2 regions of the Pradoshia sp. Z4_20 genome follow, and region 1 is predicted to be linked to the other one. Evidence: predicted binding sites of a transcription regulator. Region 1 holds the regulator's gene; the other holds the start of a gene.

Region 1 (8,605 bases):
GGTATTTAAACCATGCAGCATTTTATTCAATGTGTTATACTAATTACATCATTTTTACAATAAGTATAACTTATATATAGGAGGAAGTTAAATGAGTGCAAGAGTTGCTATCAATGGGTTTGGCCGAATTGGCAGAATGGTTTTCCGAAAAGCAATATTGGATGAGCATCTTGAAATCGTAGCCATTAATGCTAGCTATCCGCCTGAAACATTAGCACATTTAATTAAATATGATACGAATCATGGTCCGTTTAATGGTGATGTACATGCTATGGATGATCATTTATTGATAAATGGTAAAAAAGTTCTTTTGCTTAATAATCGCAATCCTGAATTCCTGCCTTGGAAAAATCTTGGGATTGATATCGTAATCGAAGCAACTGGGAAATTTAATCATCGTGATCAAGCAGCTCTTCATTTAAATGCCGGTGCAAAACGAGTCGTTTTAACAGCTCCCGGGAAGAATGAGGACGTCACGATTGTAATGGGTGTTAACGAGGATACATTGGATATCAATAAACACCTTGTTATTTCTAATGCATCCTGCACAACTAACTGTCTCGCTCCTGTTGTAAAAGTACTCGATGAACAATTTGGAATTGACAATGGTCTTATGACAACCGTTCATGCATATACAAATGATCAAAATAATATCGATAACCCGCACAAAGATTTACGCAGAGCTCGTGCCTGTGCACAAAGTATCATACCTACCACAACTGGAGCAGCCAAAGCACTCTCACTGGTGCTTCCTCATTTAAAAGGAAAACTCCATGGTATTGCGTTGAGAGTACCAACTCCAAACGTCTCTTTAGTTGATTTGGTAGTAGATTTAAAAAGAGAAGTTACTGTTAATGAAATCAATCAAGCGTTTAAAACAGCAGCTGAAGGATCATTGGCCGGTATTATCCAATACAGCACAGAGCCGCTTGTTTCGATTGATTTTAATACGAATCCACATTCGGCTATTGTAGATGCACTCTCAACAATGGTGATTGGTGCAAATAAAGTGAAAGTGCTTGCCTGGTATGACAATGAGTGGGGATACTCATGCAGAGTGGTAGAATTAGTAAACCATGTGGCACGCCTTCTTCAGGAGGATAAGGTGAAAGTAAGTTAATAATAATAAACAATATCTATTACGGTCTGGCTGTCTTTCTAAAAAAAGGCGGTTCAGGCCGTTCTTTGATTCATATTCTAGAATAAACTAAGAAAAACAATTAATGTACATTTAGTGGTAATTATTAACTAATATTGAATTGTATGATTGCTTTTGAAATATAAACCATATATACTAAATGTCGTAAACTTCATCATCCTGGCAGTACTACTTAAAGGGTTAGGACCTCTCAGGACTAACTTTCCCCCGTGGTAGTAAAGGCCAGAAACGAAGATAATTATAATTCGTTTAAATGCTAAAGGGGGAATTGAACATGCATACAATAGGTCGTCATGTCATTTCTGAATTATGGGGCTGTGATTTATCTAAATTGAACGATGTTAATCAGATTGAACAAATATTCGTGGACGCTGCTTTACGATCTGGAGCTGAAGTTAGAGAAGTAGCCTTCCATAAGTTTGCGCCACAGGGAGTAAGCGGAGTAGTCATTATATCTGAATCACATTTAACCATTCATAGTTTTCCGGAACATGGTTATGCGAGTATTGATGTATATACATGCGGTGACTTAGATCCTAATGTGGCTGCTGATTTTATAGCTGAAGCCTTAAACGCTCAGGTTAGGGAACACATTGAAATCCCGCGAGGCATGGGTCCGGTTGCTGTCAGCCATGTTCTTGCTAAAGCATTATAAATAAAAAATATTAAAGAGATGTCCTTTTGTGTTGACTCAAAAAAGCTAGATTCAAACTCTAACTTTTAGGGGTGCAGTACATATGCATCTCTTTTTTTTGTGGCAAACGTCTTTTACTTGCCCATTATTTACTTTTCTCCGATAGTATTGGCCGTATCATAGATAAAAAATAGCATTTTATGCAAACAGACTTGTCCTATTCGATTTGTTTTAATAAGATAGAACTATAGAAAAGGACGGTGCTAATCTATGATATGTCCAACGTGCCAACATAATGGGACAAGAGTGCTGGATTCCCGCCCTGCGGATGAAGGACGTTCAATACGTAGAAGAAGAGAATGCGAATCCTGTAGTTATCGTTTTACTACATTTGAAAAGGTAGAAGAAATTCCGCTAATTGTGGTAAAAAAAGATGGCGCACGGGAAGAATATAGCAGAGAAAAAATCCTAAGAGGTTTAATCCGAGCTTGTGAAAAGCGTCATGTTGCTCTTAAAGAACTGGAAGAGATTGCAACTGATGTTGAAAAAGAAATAAGAAATCAAGGATTTTCTGAAATAAAAAGTGATTTAATAGGTGAAATGGTTATGGATAGGCTGGCTGAGTTGGATGAAGTGGCCTATGTCCGTTTCGCTTCTGTGTATCGTCAATTTAAGGATATAAATGTCTTTATTGACGAATTGAAAGAATTAATGAAAAAAGAGGATTAAGTAGAGCTGAAGACAGTTTCTTTAGCTCTTTTTTCAACTATAAAAACCCGAAGTACGAAAGGTTTGTAGACAATGCAATTTTCATGGAAGTTTGTAAATCCTAAAGACAGATATGTTGTACTATATAAAGAAAAGCTATCAGAAATGGACCATAAATCGATTCAATATTTATATCAGCCACTTGTAGGAGGATTGGCTGTTTCTTTGTATATGACCTTATTAAACGAAGTCAATACAGGTAACATGTATTCCAGACAAACGACACATCGTTGGTTAATGGATGTACTTGGTTTACCTTTGGATGAGATATTTCAATACCGAAAAAGGCTTGAAGGAATTGGGTTATTAAAAACATATAAAAAAGCAACTCCGGAAGGTAATGTTTTTATATATGAGATTCTTTGTCCTTTAAGTCCGGATAAATTTTTCCATGATGATTTGCTGCCTATTTATCTGAAGCAAAAACTAGAAGAGAGACATTACGAACGGCTGCTCACGATGTTTGCGGATAAACGTATACCGGATGATTATGAGGAAATAACACAATCGTTCAATGAGGTGTTTGCATCTGAATTTCGCAATCCAAAAGAAATCATCAGCTCGGAAACTGATCAAAACATGCAATTCTTCTCAAAGGACCCACAGGGATATAGCCATAATTTAATGGAGCAATTTGATTTCGAGTTATTATTTGCGACGGCTAAAAACAGCTTTATATCGAGAAAAGCGTTTACTCCAAATGTGATGGAATCCATCGCGATGCTATCGTATTTATATAAAATTAATGTAATGGATATGAGCAAGTTGATTTTACGCTGTCAAAATCAACATAATGAAATTGATATAGACGAACTTAGAAAATGTGCAAGGGAGTTTTTCCACATCAATCATGGTGAAGAAATGCCGACACTGATTGAACAGAAACAGCCTGAGTATGAACGTACGATCATAGAACCTAAAACACCCGAGGAGCATTTGCTGTATACTTTTGAAACAACCTCTCCGTTGGAATTTCTAGTTAGCCTTTCGCAAGGCGCAATGCCTTCCGACAATGATCTGGCACTTGTAGAAAAGGTCATGGTCAATCAAAAGCTTCCTCCTGGAGTCGTTAATGTCCTTCTGCACTATGTCATGTTAAAATCAGATATGAAATTGCAATCAAACTATGTGGAGACAATTGCTTCGCACTGGGCGAGGAAAAATATCACCACCGTACGTGAAGCCTATGAAATGGCTTTGAGTGAGCATAAGAAATACCAAACCTGGGCTAATGAGAAAAAGACGAAAACAAATAAATCAACACGCCGCACATCGGGTAATGCGAGGAAGGAAATCGTTCCTGACTGGCTGGATGAAACAAAGAAGAAAGAGCCAGTTGCTCAATCCACCGAAATTGCTGAGCGGGTAAGAAAACTCAAGGAAAAATTGCAAAATGAAAATTCTAAATAAACAGGAGGTGTATAAGGATGAAAAATATACAGGATGCACTGAATCAGCTCGGGAAGCGTGAAAACTTTCAACAAAGATTGGATGAAATGAGAAATATTGTTTTAAAAGATCCTGATGTCCGTTTATTTATAAATGAACATAGCAGTCAGCTGACAAGCGACATGATTGAAAAAAGCATGAATAAGCTCTACGAGTTCTCCACTCAAACGAAGACATGTGACGAATGTCCTTCTTTATCTGAATGTAAAAATCTTCTTCAGGGTCATCATCCGCACCTGTTTATTCAGGGGAAACGGATTGATGTTCGGTATGAACCCTGTCATAAAAAACGCAGGCAGGAAGAGAAGAATCGATTACGTAAGCTGATCCGTGCCAGCCATGTACCAAAAGAAATTGTGGAGGCTTCTTTTTCTAATTTGATTTGGGATGAGTATACGACCGAAGCACGTGTGGAGGCAGTCGAAAAGGCAAAGAATTTTGTTGACTCATATATAAATGGTGCTGGTCATAAAGGGCTCTATTTATACGGTGAATTTGGGGTAGGTAAAACCTATTTGCTTGGTGCGATTGCAAATGCACTGTCTGAAGAGGGCGTTTCATCACATATTGTGTACTGGCCTGAATATTTAAGAGAATTAAAAGGGTCCTTCGCGGAAAATTCCTATAACCAAAAGGTGGATGCCTTAAAGGAAGTTCCTATTTTGATGATTGATGATATTGGAGCAGAAACGATGAGTGCCTGGTCGCGTGATGATGTACTGGGACCGATCCTTCAATATCGAATGCATGAAAATCTTCCAACCTTTTTCACCTCCAATTTTAACATGAAACAATTGGAACACCATTTCACGTATTCTCAGCGTGGAGATGAAGAACTGGTTAAAGGTAAAAGGATCATGGAGAGAGTCCGTAATTTAACGGAGCCAATTGAAATGGACGGAAAAAATCGTAGAGATTAAAGAGAATAAAAGGTTTGGCAAAGAGGCAGCTCGCAAAAAAGGGGCTGTCTCTTTTTAGATATTACTATTCCTTAATAAGCTAACAGACCTGGCATGAAATAAATTGACTGGAATTCATATGATATGTAGGCAATAGTACAGCGGCTCTGTACAGTCTGCCATGATGCTTTTATTTTACATCTAATTTTATCCATCCATTCTAAAGGGTTGCCATGTCCCATATACATAAAACTAGGAGTTCCGATAGTCTGGAGGGATAGGGTTGCTTACGATGTATTTTGATTCACAGGAAGAACAGGCTAATTGGCATGTTCGATTTAAGAACAGCGATTTTTTTATCCGACAGGCAATTCATTCTGTTCATAAGGATGGCCAAAAGTCTGTCTCCTTTCTTTGGGACCCGGATCAGGAGGAAATTTTTTGTCACGCACTCATTGATGCTTTATATACATTTTTCTCTACCTATCATCTGGAATGCAAAATTCGGGATGTGATTCGGGAACGCTTTTTATATGAGGATGAAGATGAAATTAGCCAGATTGCAGAAATCGCATTGCTCATGTGGGATGGTGAAGCTGCCTACTGCGGTAGCCATCACCTTTCAGAACAATTAAAAAAACAAGTCAAGTATCTCCTGCAGGAAGTAGTTAAACAAAGAATTGATTTTTCGTTTCGATCCTTATGGAATTTCCGTTTAAGGGATATCCATGAATCGCTTGTTACATTAGTTGGATTTGCGATTGATGAGTATAAGCTTGAGCAGGATTATCAGGAATTTATCTCTGTGCTAAGACGATTGATAGAGGAGCGGAATCCACAGATTGATGAAATTCATTTAGTTTATCATGAAGAATTTCAATTTTATAATCGATATTTTGAGCCAATTTCTAAACAAGATATTCTTAAAGTGATTGACCGTAAATTGATGGCTGAGAATCCTATGTTTATTGATTCAAACACCATTGCACCGCTGGTTTCCTTAGCACCGAAACGAATTCATATTTATGCGGATGATGAGGATAATCGTGTAATCACTACATTGAGGAAAATTTTCGAGGAAAGAATCCTTTTATTCCGAATCAGTTACTTCCATGAACAGGTTAAAAAGGTAGAAGAGCGTTCATAATGATAAAAGAATAGAAAGTGACTTGCTTTTGTCCTCATAAGCTTTTATAATAACCTACATACAAGTTTATAATTCGATAGGTTACGATAAGGACATGAGTGTTTTAAAAAGCTGTGAACAGAGAGGGAAGCCAGTGGCTGCAAGCTTCCTCATAGACTTGAAATGCTTACCGCCTTTGAACTTCAGCCAGGAAAACATATTTGGGTGATTATTGGCTGACGGGAACTCCGTTAAAAGATACAAGTGCCGGAAAAGCTGAACCATCAGCACCGGAATTTGGGTGGAACCGCGGGTTTGTTTAGTATACAATAGCTCGTCCCTTAATTTATCAGGGACGGGCTTTTTATTATGTAGAAAAAGGAGTGGCTCACATGGCTGAAATGATCAAAATTACATTTCCAGATGGCGCGGTAAAGGAATTTGAATCTGGAATTACAACTGAGCAAATTGCTTCTTCCATTAGTTCTGGATTAAAGAAAAAAGCAATTGCAGGAAAGGTAAACGGAGCATTATATGATTTGCGCCGACCAATTACAGAGGATGCGTCAGTAGAGATTGTGACTCCGGATCAACCGGAAGCCCTGGAGGTATTGCGCCACAGTACAGCGCATTTATTAGCACAGGCAGTTAAACGTATTTATAAAGATGTTAAATTCGGTGTAGGCCCAGTAATTGAAGGCGGCTTCTATTATGATATGGATTTAGAGAAATCCATTACACCGGAAGACCTTCCTTTAATCGAAAAAGAAATGAAGAAAATCATTAATGCGAATATTGATATTGTCCGTAAAGAAGTCAGCCGTGCTGAAGCGAAGCGTCTATTTGAAGAAATTGGCGATGAGTATAAGCTGGAATTGATTGATGCGATTCCTGAAGAGGAAACTGTAACGATTTATGAACAAGGTGAATTTTTTGACCTTTGCCGAGGTGTTCATGTACCTTCAACTGGCAAAATTAAAGAATTTAAGCTATTGAATATTGCGGGGGCCTACTGGCGTGGAGACAGCGATAATAAAATGCTTCAACGTGTGTATGGAACTGCATTTTTCAAGAAAGAAGATTTGGACGAGCATTTACGTCTGTTAGAAGAAGCGAAAGAACGTGATCACCGTAAAATTGGGAAAGAGCTTGATTTATTCATGAACTCTCAATTAATTGGACAAGGCCTTCCGTTATGGCTTCCAAAAGGTGCAACGATTCGCCGCGTCATTGAACGCTATATTGTGGATAAGGAACAAAAGCTTGGCTATGACCATGTGTATACACCAATCATGGGAAGTGTTGACCTCTATAAAACTTCCGGCCACTGGGATCACTATCAGGAAAATATGTTCCCAGTAATGGATATGGATAATGAACAGCTGGTTCTTCGTCCAATGAACTGCCCGCATCACATGATGATTTATAAAAACGATATTCACAGCTATCGTGAGCTTCCGATTCGGATTGCTGAATTGGGTATGATGCATAGATATGAAATGTCCGGTGCATTGGCAGGCCTGCAACGGGTACGTGGAATGACATTAAATGATGCTCACGTATTTGTACGTCCTGACCAAATTAAAGATGAATTCAAACGTGTTGTTACTTTGATTCTGGAAGTATATAAAGACTTCGGCATGGAGAACTATTCCTTCCGTCTTTCTTACCGTGATCCGGCGGATAAAGAAAAATACTTTGATGATGATGCAATGTGGGAAAGAGCTCAATCCATGCTGAAAGAAGCAATGGATGAGATGGGTCTTGACTATTTCGAAGCAGAAGGCGAAGCTGCTTTCTACGGACCTAAATTGGATGTTCAAGTTAAAACAGCGCTTGGAAAAGATGAGACTCTTTCCACAGTACAGCTTGACTTCTTGCTTCCTGAACGTTTTGACCTTACGTACGTTGGAGAAGACGGCAAACAGCATCGCCCAGTTGTTATTCACCGTGGGGTTGTTTCAACTATGGAACGTTTCGTTGCGTTCTTAATTGAGGAATACAAAGGAGCTTTCCCTACTTGGTTAGCACCAGTTCAGGTTCAGGTTATTCCAGTATCTCCGGATGTTCATCTTGATTATGCAAAAGAAATTGAAGCGAGCCTTCAACGTGCAGGTTTACGTGTAGAAGTAGACCTACGCGATGAAAAAATGGGCTATAAGATTCGTGAAGCTCAAATGCTAAAAATCCCTTACATGCTTGTGGTGGGAGATCAGGAACAAGAAAATGGTAATGTTAACGTTCGTAAGTATGGAGAACAGAAATCAGAGACTATGCCATTTGATGAGTTCTTGACTTTGATTAAAGGTGAATTGAAATAAAACTCTAGATGATAAGGGGCCTATCCGAATTTGGATAGGCCCTTTTTATTAAGAAACCAGCTTTTGTGGTGGATTATATTATAATTTGCTATAAAGAAGAGCGCCTATGCTCTTCGTTTTTATACTTAAATTTCAAGGTACCTTCATGATTTACCGGCAAACTTGAAAGAGGGTTAAAAGCTGGTTTTCCCCATTATCCTTATCCCCATGATGAACATCTATCTAATAATAATAAGATTACTGCAAACT
Region 2 (8,605 bases), 330 kb from region 1:
GATATGCTCTGGTAGAATTGGAAGAATTCCGGCAATTTCAGTGATAAATGGGGAATATTCCTCGGTCAACGTAATTGCAACTTTGTGATTTGATATTTTCTTTAGTGAAGCTATTTTAGACATATCTGCATTCCACTGGAACGCATGTTTCTTAAAATAGTTATATGAAAAGACAACATCATCGGCGGTTAATGATTCTCCATCATGAAACTGCACATCTTTTTCTAAATTAAACGTGTATGTTAGCTTGTCCTCAGATACTTCCCAGGAAGATGCCAGCCAAGGAATTACCCCAGTCTCATCTTTCCAAGTAAGCGAGTCGAAAATGAAACTGCTGCGTAAATATCCTCCGGGACCATTTGAGGTAAATGTAAATGGAGATGGGAACCCACTATCTGCCCATGCAATCTTCACGGTCTTATTTTTTTCAGATGCCTTTGAATCTGTATTTGTATTTGGTGAAGTGCCACCACCTGAACATCCTGCGAGCAGGATGAATAATGATAGTAGTAAAAATGAAATCCTTTTCATCCATACAACTCCCTTTCAACATATGATGGTTCTTATCATATAACAGTTGATAATGATTATCAATATCATTATTTTAAAAAATTATAATCGTTTAATAAATGAGAAAAACGTCCTATACAAAATACACTATATGATGGAAAATATTACTAATATATAAAGAAAATGTTTTTATTTTCTCATTCAATTTATTATATCAACATATTCTTATCGTTTATAACTATTAAGAGCCACTCTTTTTGAGACAAAAAAAGCACCCTACTATTAGTAGATGCTACAAAGTGTACTTGTTTATTGTTTTATATCATCTGATTCGGTAAACCCAATCCTTAAGAAAATGCTTCGCCGCTTCTTTACCTTGATCAATTAATACTAGCCGCTGATTGTCAGAAATAGAAAACTCTATAAATCCAGCCTCTTTAATTGGTATAAACACAATGTTTTTAACGAATTTTCTTGAAATATATCTGGCATCATGAGCATTCCTCATCGTTTCAAATAAAGATGTAAAAAGTTCGATTGCATTATTGATATCACGCTCATGGACCACTGCTTGTTGTTTTTCTGGTACCAGCCTTAATCCTAGCACCGGTCTCTCAGCGATAACATTATCTTGATCAAACAGCCACATAGGAAAATTACTTAAAACCCCGCCATCTACGATAACCCTTTTCTCCCCTACCGTTCGAAGCGTAATCGGCTGAAAGAAAAAGGGGACAGAGCAGCTCATACGAATCGCTCTCGCCACTAAGAACTGATTGGGGTTTATATTATATTTTGGCAGATCATCCGGCAAAACCATCAATCTTCCATTTGTTAGATCAGATGCAATAACTCTCAATTGTTTATCAGCTAAATCTGCAAATGTCCTAATATTTTTCCTGGCCAATACCTCTTTAATCCATAGCTCCAAGGCATCCCCTTTGTAAAGTCCCATACTCCAATATAATTTGAGCCATTTGGCTAGTGGAAAATGTTTATTTTTTTTTGTTTCCAATAGCTTCGTTAATTTAACGCTTTTCATAATTTCATTAATTTCGCTCCCTGAGTACCCCGCTGCTATAAACCCGGCAATGATTGCGCCTGCACTTGTTCCGGCTACTCTTTTAAACCGATATCCCTGCTTCTCTAATTCAATTACTGCCCCAATAAGAGCAAACCCTTTTATACCTCCTCCGGAAAACACTCCGTCAATAAACAAATAAAACCCCTCCCCCCTTACTTACTCATTTTTAATCTGGGAGAGAGAGGTTTAGAACACATTAGGTAAAGTATTGTATTTCTGCATTCGGAAAGAACTCTTTGATGGAGTTTTCTATATGAGTTTTCAAAGCATTCGCTTCTTCATCAGGATAGACATATTTCCCTATACCGTATTTCCCCCATTTATACTTACGCTTCGTTTCATCCATCTCAAGCTTTGTCTTAGGATATCGTGCTTGAATAACTTTTTTTGCCGGCTTTGTAAAGCGATGCTGGATGAGTTCAAAGCTAATTTTCATCATGGACAGCTCTTCACCTAACTCATGCCTCAAACGATCAAATAATTCGTAATATCCTTCTTCCCAGCCTTCATGCATATATATCGGAGCGACTATAAACCCAAGATGATATCCCGCTGCTGCCACTTTTCGAGCAGCCTCCAACCGCTCATCAAACGAAGAGGTTCCTGGCTCAAAATTTTTTATAACATAACGGGAGTTAATGGAGAAGCGGAAACTGGTTTTTCCATTATGTCTAGCATCAAGCAAATGATCGACATGATGAAATTTAGTTACAAATCGTAATCTTCCATATTCAGTACTGCCGATAAAATTAATCGTTTCCTTTAAGGAATGCGTGAGGTGATCAATACCTACTATATCGGAGGTACAAGCCGCCTCAAATCTTGTGATTTCCGGCGCTCTCTGTTCCATATATTTACTTGCCTGTTCAAAAATCTCTTCTAGATTCACGTACACTCTAATATAGGGCTTACTGCCAAGCGTTGTTTGTAAATAACAATAATGACAATGCCCCATACATCCTGTAGCCAGCGGGATCGCATACTCTGCTGAAGGCTTTGATGTATCAAATTTTAATGTCTTCCGTATTCCAATCACCATCGTGGATTTGGCGATTCGATATTTTTGCAGTTCATTATCACCGGGCAAATCGCGAATCTGATTATGGGATGTGGTTTGCCTAATTTCCACTGGCAGGCTCTGAAATTTTTCATATAAAGCCTTTCCTAACGGATATTCCAATGCTTTAGGTTCAAAATAAACTAATTGAGGAATAAATGGTTTCATGTTTTTCACCTACTTAACAGATAGTGTGTTCAGAAATAAAAAAAAGGATGGCGTTAATCTTTACCATCCTTTTTATCACTTATATCAATTTTTTATTTACAATCCACATTTAAGCTGAGCACCGCAGTTCGTACATGTATTGCACCCACCAAGTTCCTCCACTTTTCCTTGGCGGCAGACCGGACAAGTATTTCCAACTTCGCTTCCGATTGTTACGCTTGTTGATTCAAGTGCATCAATTGTGTCGATAAGAACAACATGCTGCTTCGTATGTTGCGGCTGAGTAGATTGATCCGTATCGTTTTCAGCCTTTAACGTTAATACCTGTGTATCACGGCTTCCATCTACATATACAGTTCCACCCTTAGCTCCGCCTTTATATAGACGCTCATACACTCGTTCTACTTGTTCAACGGAATATCCTTTCGGTGCATTTACCGTTTTACTGATCGAGCTATCAATCCAACGTTGGATAATGCATTGTACATCAGCGTGTTTCTCAGGAGTTAAATCCATTGCAGAAATAAACCATGAAGGTAGATTATTGCTGTCTGCATTAGGATTGCGACGTAAATACTCTTCTACTATATCAGCTTTCACTTCAATAAATTTACCCAAACGTCCGCTTCTGAAATATGTGAATGAGAAGTATGGTTCAAGACCTGTAGAAACACCTACCATTGTACCAGTGCTTCCAGTAGGAGCAACTGTTAACAAATGTGAGTTACGAATACCATATTTCATGATTCCTTCACGAATATGTTCAGGCATTTTTTTCATATACCCTGTATTAATAAAACGTGTGCGCAATTCTTTCGTTTCTTCCTCTGATTCACCGACTAAGAACGGGAAGCTACCTTTTTCTTTCGCGATTTCAATAGATTCCTCATATGCTGCAGTTGCAATTGTTTCAAATACAATATCAACCAGCTTATTTCCTTCTTCGGAACCATATTCTTTTTCACAATAAATAAGCATATCATGCAGACCCATTACACCTAGGCCAACGCGTCTTTCCCCTAGAGCCTGTTTTTTATTGGCTTCAAGGAAGTATGGAGTCGCGTTAATAACATTATCCTGCATGCGCACGCCGACTTTTACCGTTTGTTTCAGTTTCTCCAAGTCCACTTGTTTGCGATCTTTATCTGTCATTTCAGCCAGATTGACAGCAGCCAAGTTACATACAGAATAAGGAGCCAATGGCTGTTCCCCACAAGGATTCGTCGCAACTACTTTTTGACCGTACGCTTTAGCGTTTGTCATATCGTTTGCATTATCGATAAAGAAAATGCCCGGCTCCGCAGAATAAGTCGCACAAATATTGATTAAATTCCATAATTCGCGAGCTTTAATTTTACGATATACACGCACAGCATAACCTAGTTTCTCCCATTCGCGTACATCACCGCAATCAGCCCATTTTTCATTATAGGCTTTCATATCTTCTTCATTATAGGACTCAACATCCGGGAATCGAAGTTCATATTCTCCGTCATTTTCTACAGCTTCCATAAATTCTTTTGTTAAGCACACTGAAATATTGGCACCTGTTAAAAAGTCTGGATTATGAACAGTATCATTTCCACCAGCGGAAAGTTTTTCTTCTGCTTCCTTAATGATTGCCTCATTAAATCCGCCAAACCCCGAGATGTTTTTATAATTGACTATGCCTTGATACATGGCTTCCTCTTGCATTGTGAGCGGAGTGAATTTCAATTTTTCAGATGCATGTCTACGAATTACTTCATCCTTGCTGACTTCCATTAAGAAGCGCAAAATTTTAGGATTTTGCATTTTTGAGATGATAAATTCTACGATATCCGGATGCCAGTCAGAAAGCATAATCATTTGAGCTCCGCGACGGGAACCACCCTGTTCAACTAAGTGAGTTAATTTTGCAATATCATCCAACCAGGATACTGCACCTGAAGATTTTCCGTTTACACCGCGAGCAAGCGTGTTTCTTGGACGTAAAGTGGAACCATTCGTACCGACACCGCCTCCGCGACTCATAATTTCCATCACATGTTTGCGATGTTCAGAAATCCCTTCACGGCTGTCATTAATAAATGGCATTACATAGCAGTTAAAGTAGGTTACTTCTGTTTCAGAACCGGCTCCATAGAGCACACGTCCTGCCGGGATAAAATTCGTTTGAACTAATTCATTATAAAATTTATCAAACCATTCCTTGCGTTTCTCTTCCGTTTTTTCAACTTCAGCCAAACCGCGTGCATTCCGTTTCGCAATCTGTTCATAATAAATTTCAAGCGGTTTTTCAATGACGTCGAGTGATTTACAAATCAGACCGGTTTTAATTTCATCATGCTTGTCCAAGGATGAGCGGAATTCTTCTTCAACCAATACATGTGCTTTCTTGGCTTCCCAATCAATATGTTGGATGTACCCAAGTCCACGGGCAGGAAATTTTGGGTCTTCTTTAATGGTAAGTACAACAAAATCTCCATTACTAAGTGTCATTTTTTCCGTATCTTTGAAGGAATAGCGATCTATCATCACAAGCCTTGAAACACCCTTATACGTCTTATTCATGTCTGGAGTAATCGGAAAAACTTGCGGAAATAGGGCTATATCTTTATTTAACCTTTCGACATTTATAGACAACTTGCGATTTGTTACAGTAGGCAATTTGATCTCTCCTTCAACCAATAATATTATCTCTTTTTTATTTATCTTTGTTAAGTTCTTAAATGAATATCTCTACGTTATCATAGGCTACATTTTAATTCAACATATAGTATTTGTATTTTTATAATCCATACCACATATAGTGTCTGGAGCATCTTCTGCTAAAATTGTCAATTATTAAAATTTTACAAAAAGTAAAGAAAATCAAAGATATAATCTTCTTTTTAACTATTTTTGAACCAAAATAAACAAAATCTCAGCTTGCATATTATGAAGCTTAACTATGCTTCATATAACAGCGTTTTTGCATTTTCGACCCAAAATTTTTTTCCTAAAAAATAAAATTTTGTCCATAATGCACGATACTTGATTTATAGTGATTTGTAAACTTATTGTCCTTTCTAATAACGCTATATGGATATAACCATTATTTTGAATCCAAAGACAATATGTCTACCTTCCTAAATGCAATAATTTTTTATCACAAATTCGTAAACTATTACCAGAAAATTTTTTTGCCAGACAAATATACGAACTGTATAATAGTAAAGTGAACAGAAAGAGAAAGTGGGGATTGAATTGCCAACATCATTAATCGTATTAATTGTACTGGCTGTATTGATCATTGGATATTCCATCTACAGTTGGTTCTCCAGCAAAAAAATGGTTACGACATTGTCCCAAGAGGACTTTAAAGCTGGCTATCGAAAAGCTCAGTTAATAGATGTTCGTGAGCAAAAAGAGTTTGATGGCGGACATATTTTAGGAGCCCGCAACATACCTTCAACACAATTGAAAATGCGTATGAAGGAACTCCGCAAAGATAAACCTGTTTATCTTTATTGTCAAAGCGGAATGAGAAGCACACGAGCTGCTCAGATGCTATATAAAAAAGGCTATCGTGAACTTTATCAACTCGAGGGCGGCTTCAAACAATGGAAGGGTAAAATTAAAACTAAATAAAATCAAAGAGCCAATGCAGGGTATGCACTTGGCTCTTTATAATTAAACGGATATTTTTTATGATTTCGTTTTATTACCACTGTTAAATTCATCTACCAGATTCTCTGCTGCTTTTTTATACAGCTGGCTCATATGAGAAAGAGAAGCGATCATTAATAATTTCTCAAAATATTCAACATCGCCATTGAACTCATCCAGAGTGCCGCCTAAATGTACCCCTTCTTCTTTTGCCTCAGAGATACTCTCTAGTATGTCTTCTTTAAATTTATGAGCATTGTGATCAGTCAGGCGCAGAAAGCTGGAATACAGCTCATCAAGCTGTAAGTCTTCCTCTACTATCTTAGTGTTCAAGGGTCCCAGAATCGTTTTAATGTCACTTATAGAGAGTGTCCCTTTCAACTGATAAATCAGGCTGATTACTATTAAATGCCGCTTAGAATATTTTTTATTTTTAATAGGAAAAAATACTTTACCCTTGGCATAATTGTTGATCATCGTTTTAGTTAAAACTTTTTCATCATCATTCCGCTTAGACATTTTGAATTTACTCTCGAATAATTGAATGACTTGATCCATATATAAATCAATATCTGGTATATCCTCTAATGTGATTTTATCTTGCAATCCCAGTTGATTGATAAGTTCTTCATTGTTTTTCATTTTGTAACCTCTGTTTACTAATAGTAATTTCTATTATACATTAACCATTCAGATTCTGTAAGGATGGTGAACTTTTAGCATTTTATAATTTCGGAATACTTGGCAATTTGCTCTATCTCATGGGAAGCAACTTCATTTATACCCTTTTTATCCTGCAGCGCACATATATACATAGCCTCTGCCACCATTTTTCCTTGTACCGGCTTATATTTCTTAAGAGGACCTTTAAATACAAACGGGCAAGATTTACTGACTAAAGCTGCCAATCCCTCTCCCAATCTAAATTCTTGCCTATTCCCCAATAAAAGTGATGGTCTAAAAATGGTTAGACTGTTTAATTGAAGCTGTTTCAATGCAGTCTCCAGTTGCCCTTTTGTTTTGCTGTAAAACACATGGGATTTTTCATCAGCACCCATTGCAGAAATAATTAAGAATTGACGAACCTGGTGCTGTTTAGCATTCTCTGCAAGCATCAACGGGTATGTATAATCGACTTTCCTAAACGCTTCCTTTGTCTTCGCTTTCTTAATGGTTGTACCCAAACAGCAAAAAATACAATCAACATCACTTGGTAGAGGTTCCTGATCCAATTGTTCAAAATCCGGAAAACTTTCCCTAAGCTTTGAATGTTGAATACCCGTGCTGGTCCTTACCCATACAATCACTTTCTCAAATTCACGTGAATCCAAAAGCGTTGTCACCAATTCCTTTCCAACTAATCCGGTTGCCCCAATTACTAACCCTACTTTACCGGTCATCTATTTTCCTCCATCTACCCTTTATTTTCGTTTCCTCTATTATAATCTATTTTCGTCATGCATGAATTCCATTAAAATTGAGAAAATAACTATAAATCCATAAGAGGGAGGATGAAATATATGAAAGAAGAAAGCACTCATGAATTTGTAGAAAATTTGCATGAAAAGCAACAAAAGGCTGAAAAGAACCAAGCTAAACAAGGATATGGACGTCCAAGCAAAAAACTTCCAAATAAACAGCATTAATACCTTGTAATCGAATGCCATGAGTTATGTTTCTCATGGCTTTTTGCTTACTTGCCAGCCTTTCTTACGATTAATCCCATAAATAGAGTAACACCTATTAGTAGTACCACTAAAACCCATTACTTCCATTAACATGAAATTCCCTGTTAGATAGCATTATTTTATAAAGCCCTCAAAAATTCATAATATTGCTCCTTCTTATATTGCAGGTTAGTGGAATCAAACAACCTTATATATTCATATCTTAGGAAAAATGATTTGGGTGTGATTAAAGAATATGAAAACACATAATCAAGTTGTTTTCTATACGATTAGGTGGTCTACCATTAAAAAATTTTTAGTACTAGATTTTATAACAGGTACAGGTATTTATTATGCATTTAAAATTATTTCATCCAGCGTTTTAGTTGGTGTTTTAGGAAGTATTATTTGTACCGAAGGGATTAAACGGTTACCTGGCAAACTAATGCGTTGATTGGAAAGGGTAAGGATTCTAGCTAGTTATTATCT

The links. The regulator NrdR, encoded in region 1, represses ribonucleotide reductase genes. The targets are predictions, from matches to a motif close to AACACNATATATNGTGTT.
Region 2: a site for NrdR is predicted at 5,598-5,615, ahead of AC4BHP_RS01765 (vitamin B12-dependent ribonucleotide reductase). Genes of this name have one in related genera too.

The regions. Positions count from the first base shown of each region.
Region 1 is NZ_JBZAJD010000001.1:35,701-44,305, forward strand. Features, by position in the region: gene AC4BHP_RS00165 (glyceraldehyde-3-phosphate dehydrogenase) at 92-1,120, shown strand; gene speD (adenosylmethionine decarboxylase) at 1,434-1,814, shown strand; gene nrdR (transcriptional regulator NrdR) at 2,064-2,522, shown strand; gene AC4BHP_RS00180 (replication initiation and membrane attachment family protein) at 2,595-3,971, shown strand; gene dnaI (primosomal protein DnaI) at 3,989-4,930, shown strand; gene AC4BHP_RS00190 (putative sporulation protein YtxC) at 5,202-6,056, shown strand; gene thrS (threonine--tRNA ligase) at 6,428-8,356, shown strand.
Region 2 is NZ_JBZAJD010000001.1:362,255-370,859, reverse strand. Features, by position in the region: gene AC4BHP_RS01780 (ABC transporter substrate-binding protein) at 1-531, opposite strand, end outside; gene AC4BHP_RS01775 (patatin-like phospholipase family protein) at 833-1,729, opposite strand; gene splB (spore photoproduct lyase) at 1,791-2,819, opposite strand; gene AC4BHP_RS01765 (vitamin B12-dependent ribonucleotide reductase) at 2,916-5,468, opposite strand; gene AC4BHP_RS01760 (rhodanese-like domain-containing protein) at 6,048-6,431, shown strand; gene AC4BHP_RS01755 (DUF1836 domain-containing protein) at 6,489-7,091, opposite strand; gene AC4BHP_RS01750 (NAD(P)H-binding protein) at 7,166-7,849, opposite strand; gene AC4BHP_RS01745 (DUF4023 domain-containing protein) at 7,970-8,095, shown strand.